Regions from separate parts of the Desulfitibacter alkalitolerans DSM 16504 genome, predicted to be linked through region 2. Evidence: riboswitches for the same ligand, from Rfam matches in the RefSeq annotation. Region 2 holds a riboswitch; the other holds the start of a gene.
The links. A riboswitch is a leader RNA that binds a small molecule or an ion and turns the genes downstream of it on or off. The one in region 2 is predicted to bind thiamine pyrophosphate.
Positions count from the first base shown of each region.

Region 1: another riboswitch for thiamine pyrophosphate. It lies ahead of K364_RS0100320 (sodium:solute symporter family transporter); the one in region 2 lies ahead of thiS (sulfur carrier protein ThiS).

Region 1 is NZ_JHVU01000018.1:51,260-56,504, forward strand. Features, by position in the region: gene K364_RS0100305 (Hsp20/alpha crystallin family protein) at 1-218, opposite strand, end outside; gene K364_RS22265 (MerR family transcriptional regulator) at 232-522, opposite strand; gene K364_RS0100315 (hypothetical protein) at 752-1,858, shown strand; gene K364_RS0100320 (sodium:solute symporter family transporter) at 1,938-3,365, opposite strand; TPP riboswitch at 3,475-3,586, opposite strand; gene K364_RS22270 (cation-translocating P-type ATPase) at 3,875-5,245, shown strand, end outside.
Region 2 is NZ_KK211103.1:141,135-146,379, forward strand. Features, by position in the region: gene thiH (2-iminoacetate synthase ThiH) at 1-467, opposite strand, end outside; gene K364_RS0117130 (thiazole synthase) at 464-1,243, opposite strand; gene thiF (sulfur carrier protein ThiS adenylyltransferase ThiF) at 1,277-2,083, opposite strand; gene thiS (sulfur carrier protein ThiS) at 2,090-2,284, opposite strand; TPP riboswitch at 2,402-2,500, opposite strand; gene K364_RS0117145 (aldo/keto reductase) at 2,574-3,356, opposite strand; gene ybaK (Cys-tRNA(Pro) deacylase) at 3,434-3,910, opposite strand; gene K364_RS0117155 (pyridoxal-phosphate-dependent aminotransferase family protein) at 4,250-5,245, opposite strand, start outside.

The DNA of each region.
Region 1 (5,245 bases), on a different contig from region 2:
ATGTTGATTTTAATGTCTTCCTTTTTTACTCCTGGCAAATCGATGTTTGCAACAACTTCCTCTGGAGTTTCATAAACATCCATTGATGGATTTAAGCCAAATCTGCCATCAACTAGTTTTTGGTCAAATAGCCTAAAAGTGTCTCCAAGCAAACGATCCATTTCATTTCTCATATTCATTAATTCACTAAAAGGTCCTCTTCTAATAATATTGGCCATAATCATCCCTCCATTAAAATTTTAATAATAATTCTTTAACTTTGGAATCGGTCATATTTTGGTCCGCTATTATACCAAGGATTATTTTAATGCCGGATAGATTGACATCCTTTTCCTTCTGCAGTAAATTTATCAACTGCAGCTTTTTAATATCATTATTTGAATATAACCTGGTATTTCCGCTGGTTCTATGGGGTGATATAAGACCCATCTCCTCGTAATAACGCAGTACTCTAATACTAGTTCCCACAAGACGGGCTGCCACACTTATGCTGAATAAAGGCTCCCTGCTGTTTCTCTCCATGTCAATCACCACCAAAACTTCTCTGATAATAGTATAAAATATACTAATTAATTTGTCAACAATCTAACATAAAAATGTTATATTATATTACATTAATCTAGCTTCATAAGCTGCATCATAAGATTACATAAGATTACCAATTCAAACTTGTCCAACACTCTAGTATAATTAATCACAGGGAAAGCAATTTCTTACAAAAAATCATCATAATTACTTAAATGGAGGAGAAATGCTGGAGACTAGATTTAGAAAAATAACACATAGCCATTCTTTTTTAACCCTTTGTTTGGTACTTTTTTTGTACATAAACCTTGTTGCTGCACAAGCTGGAATTGGAGATGCGGCCGAGGAGCTATCTGCAGTGGAGAAATCCACACATGGAGAAAACTGGAATTTTATTGATAATATACCTACTAAAGATATTCAAAACCTGAATAAGCTAATTCCTAAAAGCTATGTCCCATGGGAAACAATCGTTAATGAAGAGGAGAAGAGCCGCCGCCAGGGTGTTGGTGAACCCGGGGAACAGGGGCCTGCTGGGATTGTTGATGCCAGGGTCAATGAAAGTAGAGAGCAGCAAACTGAAATAAGACAGGAACAAGAGCAAGAGCAGACCAAGGAGCAAAAGCCTGAGCAAAAGTTTGAGCAGAGGCCCGAACAAAAACCAGAGCAAAAACAGGAGAAGCCTGCAAAAAATTTGGATGGATATCTTAACGCATATGTGCTAGATGTGATCAAGAATTATGAAATTGGAAAGTATCCATACCTGCTCAATAATGATTACAAGAACTATAATGGGGTGACTACTAACCTGTACTACAAGGACAAGCTGCTGCTCAAGGCCCACCCCTCAGGTAACAGGGCAAGTCACTGTACTGGGATTACCTTTGAGGTTTTTTTTAAGGCCATGCAGGAAAGAAACAAAAGGCTCGGTCTAGATCCAAATGATTTCAACGGTATGTCCTGGAATGAGCTGTTTGACTTTGTCCTTTTATGGTACATGGCAGATGGAGCACAAAAAAGCAATAGCGTAATAGCCGTGGAAAAATATGGAATAGGCAAGGGTGTTAAAAATCTTGAGGAAGTTAGACCTGGTGATTTCATACAATTTTCCAGGACTAACAATACAGGCCATATTGGTGTATTTCTAGAATGGGTAAGGGAGGACAGCAGGATAATTGGTTTTAGATACTGGTCCAGCCAGGAGTCAACCAGGGGAATTAATTATAGAACAGAATACTTCAATATTACCGATAAAGCTGGAAGAAAACGGGGTAGTGTACTTACCAACCACCTTTATATTGCTAGAATAGTGCCAGTAAACCAATATAAGTAAGGTAAATCAACTGCTAAAACGGGGACCCTTGCACCATTTAATATGGGAGCAAGGGCCTTGCGTTTTGGGTGTTAGAGACTTATTTCACAGCGTCATGAACCTTATCCTGCAGGTTAGCTAGATCTACAGTTTTTGAAGTAAACCTGCCAAGTAAGAGTGATATGACTATAGGTATGAATAAGGCTAAACTAAAGGAATGAAGCAGGTTGCCCCGGGTAAAGGCTGGGTCGGGAAACAAAAGAGCCCCTGCTAGGATGCCGCAAAGTACTGCCACCACTCCAGCCCAACCTGGAAACCTTTCTGAATACAGGCCAAAGAATACTGGGAAAAGGGCTGCCGCACATACCAGGTCAGCTATAAAGAATAAATAAAGAACACTATAGCCCTGGGATGCTGTGGTAATAACCAGAATACAAATTACTGCTGTTATAATTCTGGAGTAGGCAATAAGCTTTTTAGGGCTGATATCTTTACGTGCCCTGGCTATATCAACAGTTACTATTCCAGTCATGGCATTTATAAGTGTATCGGCGCTGCTCATAACAAGTGCCACTGCAAGTACTAATACAACTGTTATTACCCAGGTTGGAGTTGAAGCAAGCACAACCTCAAACAAGGCAGAGGAGGGAGAAGTCAAGGTGTTTTCTGCTACAGCCATAAGACCAAAGGAGCCTGCTATCATGACAACAGGTATTATCATCAAGCCAGCTATAACAAAGGACTTGCGAACTGTTGCTGTATCCCTGCTGGCATAGACTCTAGACCATAGTCCCTGATGAAACATGTTTGCCGCAAAAACAGCAATTAAAAGGGTAGCGGTAAATTCCCATGCCCCAATATGCTTGAAGCTTAATAGTGAAGGCTCCAGGGACTTTACACGCGCAACAGCCTCACCAAATCCACCTAGGGAGGAAAGGGTTCCAAAAAAGGCCAACAGCAGCAAGGGTATAATTAGAATTGCTTGAATGGTATCTGTAAAAATTGAGCCTCTTATGCCGCCATAAGTGGTATACACAAGGGTAGAGCCTCCTATGAGCAGGGCTGTTATCCACAAGGGAATCCCTGTAACAAGGTATACTGCCAGGGCAATTCCCGTTAATTCAGCGGCAAGGAAAACAGCCATGTAAAACATGGATACAATTAAAGTAAGGACATACATGCCCCTGCCGTATCTATAAAAAACAAATTCAGGCAGGGTTGAGCAGTTAGGGGCAAGGTATCTTAACCTTGGCCCGAAAATGGCAAAGGCAACAACTACGAGGGCCTGGGCTACGGCATAGCCCATAAATGCTGTCAATCCTCCCCAGGTTCCGGCTTCCGCAGGACTAAAAAGAATCCATGCCCCCATGATTGATGCAAATATTGTTGCAACAGCAGGGCCTGTGCTCAAAGTATGTCTGGCGGTTATAAAACCGTCCAGGGTATTAAAGGTGTTCCTGGTGCAATAGATGTAGAGAACAGCTGCCAGCATGAAAAACATTACAGAAAAAACAATCCAAAAAGTCATTTCTTTGTCCCTCTTTTCCAAGTTGTAATTATATTAAAAAATATGTAAGCGAAATATCAACCTAATAAAATAAAAAGCGTCCCAGCAGCATAGCCAAGACGCATAAAAATCAGTCTGTCCACACTATTCCTCCGCTGGTATTACCCATCTCAGGTTCGAAGGGTCTGCAGGTTTCGCCTGCATTCTCAGTCTCCTATAAAGAAACTCCCCTTAGTGCAATTTTATTAAGTTTATTTTTTCCTACATGCTTTTAATGAATCAATTATAGTCTATAAAGCATGGTTTTTGCAAATGATTTCTTAAAACAATAATTCAAATATAATTCAAACAATAAGTCTTATTATAATTTTCTAAAAAACTTCGTTTATTTTTCATACACAAGTTATGGACTAAAACATATAATAATAGTTAAGTCAATTGGTAAAACAGGCAGCTTATGTATATAATAGAGGAAGTATAGAGATAAGGTGCATTATTATACTTTATGACAAGAAGGTGATTAGGAAGATATGAGCGATTTTCATTTACGTGATTATGAGCAGGTAATGAGTGAATTAAATGCACAGACTAAAGGGTTAAGCTCCAGTGATGTAGAAGAAAGAAAGAAAAAGTATGGTGATAACGTTCTCCCAAGTGAACCACCACCATCAATTCTGGAGATATTTATCAGGCAGTTTAAAAGTCCATTAATATACATCCTCCTGGTTGCAGGTATAGTATCCATTGTACTTAAAGAATACATTGATGCTGGATTTATTATCCTTGTTCTGCTTCTCAATTCTGTCATTGGGACTTTTCAAGAGTATAATGCTGCAAAAAGTGCGGCTGCCTTACAGAAAATAGTGCCCCATAAAGCCCAGGTCATAAGAGAGGGAAGGAAAACCGAAATAGATGTTAAGGATATTGTTCCAGGCGATATAGTAGTCCTGGAAGCGGGATTTATGGTACCTGCTGACATGCGCCTCATCAAGGCAAACAGCCTTGAAATAGATGAGTCCCTTTTAACCGGTGAGTCAGTTCCTGTGACCAAGAAAACCGAAAAGCTTCAGGGTGAAAATATTTCTCTTGGGGACAGGATTAATACTGCCTTTGCAAGCACAGTTGTGTCAAGGGGTTCTGGTTTAGGTGTTGTTACAGATATTGGTTTAAAGACAGAAATAGGAAAAATTGCAGAGGTTATTGCAGGACCAACCCAGGCCAAGGCACCTCTTGTGCATAGGATGGAAATATTTTCAAGAAACATTGCCATTGTTGTTCTTGGGGCTTCTGCACTTCTGGCAGTACTTGCATTCATGAGGGGTATTGAGGCCCAGGAGGTCTTTTTCATGGCAGTTGCCCTTGCTGTATCAGCCATTCCAGAGGGTTTGCCAGTTGGTATAACCATAGCCCTTTCTGTGGGTATGCGGAGAATGGCAGAACGTAACGTTATTGTTAGAAAACTGGTTGCTGTGGAGGGTTTAGGCAGCTGTACGGTTATTGCCAGTGACAAGACTGGGACCCTGACCCATAATGAATTAACGGCAAAGCTAATCAGCCTGCCAGATGGCAAAAGCATTGAGGTAAGTGGGGAAGGATATAATCCTGAGGGAGAAGTAAAAATACCAAATGATTTAGAAAAGCAAAGGATTGTGCGTTTTGTAGAAGCTGTTGTTTTATGTAATGAAGCCACCCTATATCAAAAAGGTGATGCCTGGTATCACCAGGGGGATTCAGTAGACGTTGCCTTTCTTGTCCTTGGTGCTAAAATGAATATTTTTCAGGATGAATTATTAAAGGAAAACCCCCAGATTGGTGTAATACCCTTTGATGCCCAGACCAGGTTTGCAGCCACCTTCCACCAGAGGAAAGACCAAATGCGGGCGGCAGCCAAGGGTGCTTTT
Region 2 (5,245 bases):
ATGGAAACAGCCTCAAAGTATTCTTTTAAAACCTTTACGGCATCTTTAATATAGCTTACTGGTGTCTGTGTCCTGGATTCCCCGGTAAGAACCAGGACATGCTTCAAGCCGGTTTTAGAAATTTCCCTGGCTTCTGCTTCTATTTCCTGCATGGTTAGTTTTTTTCGTGCAATGTTATTGGCTGCGTTGAAGCTACAGTACACACATTTATTTACACAGTGGTTGGAAATATAGATAGGTGTATAAAGCAAAATTGTTTTACCAAAATTCTGCAGGGAAAGCATATGGGCCCTTTGGGCCATCTGTTCTAGATAGACCTGGGCCTTAGGAGAAAGAAGGGCTAAAAAATCCCATGGTTCAAGCTTATCCTTGTCCAGTATCCTCCTTATATCATTGCCTTGTATTTTTTGAAAAAAATTGTCAAAGGAAAAATCTTTTATCTTAGAATACTCATTATAGAAACTCATGAAGCATCAACCTCATCTAAAAAACCTGTAAGGGGTGAAGATGGATTTGCAAGCTGACCCTGGGGACCTAATTTAGCATTATAGGCCAATCTTCCGGCCTTAACCGCTAGAGCAAAGGCTTCTGCCATGGCTATGGGATCCTTTGAGGTAGCTATGGCTGTATTGACCAGGACAGCCTCTGCCCCCATTTCCATGGCTTGTGCCGCATCTGATGGCTTACCAAGGCCGGCATCAACAATAATGGGCACGTCAATTTCATTAATCATTATTTGGATCAATTCCCCTGTTCTGATGCCCCTGTTTGTTCCAATTGGCGAACCCAGGGGCATAACTGCTGCTGCACCAGCCTCAACCATTCTCCTGGCAGACATAAGGTCAGGGCTCATGTAAGGCAAAACTACAAAGCCTTCCTTTGCTAGCATCTCCGTGGCCTTAATAGTCTCGAAATTGTCAGGCATCAGATATTTATTGTCAGATATTACTTCAATTTTCACCCAATTGCCGCAGCCCATAGCCCTGGCAAGCCTGGCTATTCTTACGGCCTCTTCAGCATTTCTAGCTCCTGAGGTATTGGGCAATAAGATGCAGCCTTTTGGTATATATTCTAGTATGTTATCTTCTTTATCATCTAGATTTACCCGCCTTAATGCCATTGTTATTACCTGTGTGCCGCATCTATTAATGACCTTGGGCATTATGCTGTTACTAGCATATTTTCCAGTTCCAATAAAAAGCCTGCTTTCCAGAGCAACTCCACCTATTGTTAACCTATCCATAAGCTCCTCCTTGTTTATCTATGTGAATTTGTTTCATACATCCTTTTCTCCCAGGATCAGCCGTAAAACTGTATTGGCCTGGTGATTGGCAGCTATTGCTACCCTGGGTGCCATTAGTCCACAGCCTGGTTTGGCCTCTGACACTCCATCACCAATAAGGTAAAAATAGTCACTTATTTTTTTTGTGATTATGGTATTGCTTGAAAAATATCCTGCCATTCCTGATGATGCTACTACATATTTCTTTGGAAACAGCTTTAAAGCCGCATTCACCAGTTCAGCCTTACATTTCGGATCATCAAAGGCTTCAACAATAATGTCTGCATTGGAAAAGCATTCTTGAACATTATCTGCATTAAGATAAGTATTTTTAGTCTCTAACTCTACAAAGGGGTTAACTTGCTGTATCAGCTCCCTTAATGCTTCTGTTTTTAACAATCCTATGTGGCTGATAAAATATTGCTGCCTGTTAAGATTGCTTGGTTCAACTACATCATAATCTACCAGTACAAGCTTACCTATACCTAACCTTGCAAGGGATATGGCTGTATTAGATCCCAGGCCCCCAAGACCAGCTATTCCCACAGCAGCCTTTTTCACCTTTGCAAACACGCCTGGAGTATGTCTTGCCATCAATAGTGCTTCCATTTCCCCTTGACTGGGAATTTCGCCCCTTTTAATAAAGACTAAACGGTCATTTTCCTTAAGCTTCCTATCTTCTTTTATGATAAAACCATTTAATACAACAATATCTGCATCTGATTTAAACATATCCCTTATTGTAAAGGCTGAAAGCTCGGGTTTTATGCTGGTAATCCTGTCATTAACAAAAATCTTCATTTAAACTTAGCCTCCCCCTACAAAGCTGACAATTTCAACCTTATCCCCTTCATGAAGAAGCATTTCTTGATAGTCTTCCTTTGCAATAATCTGCAGGTTTACTTCCACAACTACCTTTTCGTGACAGATGCCCAGCCTTTCCAAAAGCTGCAGTATTGTAGTTCCTGATGGTATATCCAGTGCTTTTCCATTGACCAGCATTTAAACTCCTCCTTTCCAGTACAAAGCCAAGATAATACAATATCTTCCACATTACTTTAAAGCATAATCTCCTAAACGCCAGAAAAGCTTACCCTAGGTAAGCTTTTAGTGTTTTTTGTTTAAAAAACATGACTTCCCTACGGTAGTATTAACTACATCAGGTTCAGAGGGTTAGGATTGCTCCTTCTCAGCCAGATGGCACCCCTAGTATTTTATTAAGTTTTTAACCTAGTTATAAGTATAAACTATTTGTTATTTCAAGGGAATAGAAATAATCATATTTTATTTTCTAGAAAACCAGACTATCCGGGTCAGGACCTACCCTTTCATTTTTATTTAAAGAATCTATCTTAGCCATATCTTCCATTGCAATTGCAAAATCATATATATGGGCATTTTCTCTAATGCGATGCTCCGAAACAGATTTCGGTATAGTTATAACTCCCTTTTGCAAATCCCATCTTAAAATTATTTGTGCAGGAGTTTTATTGTATTTTTTAGCTAAACTTACAATAACCTCATTATCAAGGATTTGTCCCCTCATCAAGGGACTCCAGGCCTCCAGCATTATATTGTGATCTGAGCAGTACTCGTGCAGCTCTTTTTGAGTAAGTCTTGGGTGATACTCAATCTGATTGACCATGGGAACTAGCTCATTTTTTGAAATTAAATCCTCTAGGTGATGGATTTGAAAGTTGCTTACTCCTATGGCACGAACATGACCTTCCCTGTAAAGCTTTTCAAGAGCTTTCCATGTGTCATTATACTTGTCTTTTCCCGGCCAATGAATTAGATACAGGTCTATATAATCCACAGCCAATTCTTTTCTGCTTTTTTCAAAAGCCTGCAATGTACTTTCATAACCCTGGTCACTATTCCAAACCTTTGTGGTAATGAAAACCTCCTCCCTTGGGATACCATATTCCCTGATAGCCTGGCCTACTCCCTTTTCGTTTTCATAAAAGGCAGCAGTATCTATACTTCTATACCCTACATCCAGGGCAGTTTTCACAGCCGACTTGACCTCTTCACCTTCTTTAGCTTTGTATACCCCCAGTCCAAACCAGGGCATTTTTACACCGTTGTACAGCCCTGCACAATCATGGATACTCCTAATCAATGCTTTCAACTCCTTTGGTATCTTTCACTTTATTTTATAATATCCTGCACTTTACCTTCAACTACCTTTATGAGGTCATCAACATTCATGGCTATTTGCACTCCTATTTTCCCGCCACTTACAATGATCTCCTTGGATGCCTCTGCCCTCATATCTATAAAGGTTTTGTAAAGCTTTTTCATCCCTATTGGCGAGCACCCTCCCCTGATGTAGCCGGTAAATTTTTGAATATCCCTGGAAGGTATCATTTCAATTTTCTTTTCGCCTGACGCTTTAGCTGCCTTTTTTAAGTCCAGTTCCTCCTGAACAGGAATAATAAAGACATATAAATTACTACTGCTGCCCTGGGCTACCAGGGTTTTATACACAACCTTTGGATCCTTTCCTATTTTCTCTGCAACAGAAATACCATCAATTTTTCCATCATTATTCTCATAAGAATATACCTTATAAGCAATTTTTCTGCTGTCAAGGATACGCATAGCATTTGTTTTTGAAGGTGCCATTTTTTTATAATTCCTTTCTAAAGCTTACCTGTTGTTATACCTGTTGTTTTATCTAAAAATGTCATAGAAGTTAAATATTCTTTATAGAGTGCTTTATATAGCTATCAGGCTGGTTTTTACTTGTTTGCTGCTGCCATATTGCTGGAAATCCTAGGGATGTTAATCTGCCTGGGTAGCATTCGTAATAATTAGCATATAGGGACACTGAGAATTATATTTCAAAGAGTATGTATTATATTCTAGAATTATTATATGATTGTCTGAAGGTTTACCAATTATAGTTTACCCAAAAAGGAAAAGGCCCTGAGCTTCCCCCACTCAAGGCACATTAATTAATCCCTATGCTCTATAAACCCCCTGGGCAGCCTCTAGGGCTCCCATTTTATCAATCTTTTGGCCCATACCTTCTAGAATATTACCCAGAGCAGTAAGAACAAGGATAACGTTGGCTTGGGTGCTGGCATAGCCCATGAGGCCAATTCTCCAGGCTTTGCCTTTAAAGTCTCCTAGTCCTCCTCCTATTTCCATACGGTACTGCTCCATTAACTGCTTCCTCACTTCTGCTTCATTTACTCCCTCTGGTGCATATACTGTTGTTAAGGGGGGCAGTCTGTACTCCTTGTCTACTATGAGCTTTAGACCCATGGCTTCTAAGCCTGCTACTAGTGCTCCATGGTTCTTTTTATGTCTTGCATATCTGTTTTCCAGGCCTTCTTCTAATATTATTCTCATGGTTTCATGGAAGGCATAGATCATGTTTATTGGGGCTGTGTGGTGGTAGACCCTTTCTTGTCCCCAGTACTGGGCTATCATTGTCAGGTCTAAATACCAGCTTTGTACTTTTGTTTTTCTTTCCTGCAGAACTTTATAGGCTCTTTCGCTAAAGGTTACTGGTGCTAGTCCCGGGGGACAGCTCAGGCATTTCTGGGTGCCGCTAAAGGCCAGGTCTACTCCGTTGTCGTCTATGTCTACTGGTACTCCACCCAGGGAGGTTACTGTGTCTGCTAGATACATCACGTCATATTCTTTACAGATGTCTGAGAGCTCTTTTAAGGGCTGCAATACTCCTGTGGAGGTTTCTGCATGTACGTCTGCAAAGAATTTGACTCCTGGGTTTTCTGAGAGGGCTTTTCTCACGTCTGCCGGGTCAAGGGGCTTGCCCCAGGGTGCTTTTACTTCTATTACTTGGGCTCCGCATCTTTTTGCCATGTCTACCATTCTCATGCCAAATACGCCTTTTACTCCAATGACTACTTTGTCTCCAGGTTCTAAGATGTTTACAAAGGTGGTTTCCATTCCGCTGCTGCCTGTTCCTGACATGGGCATGGTGAGCTG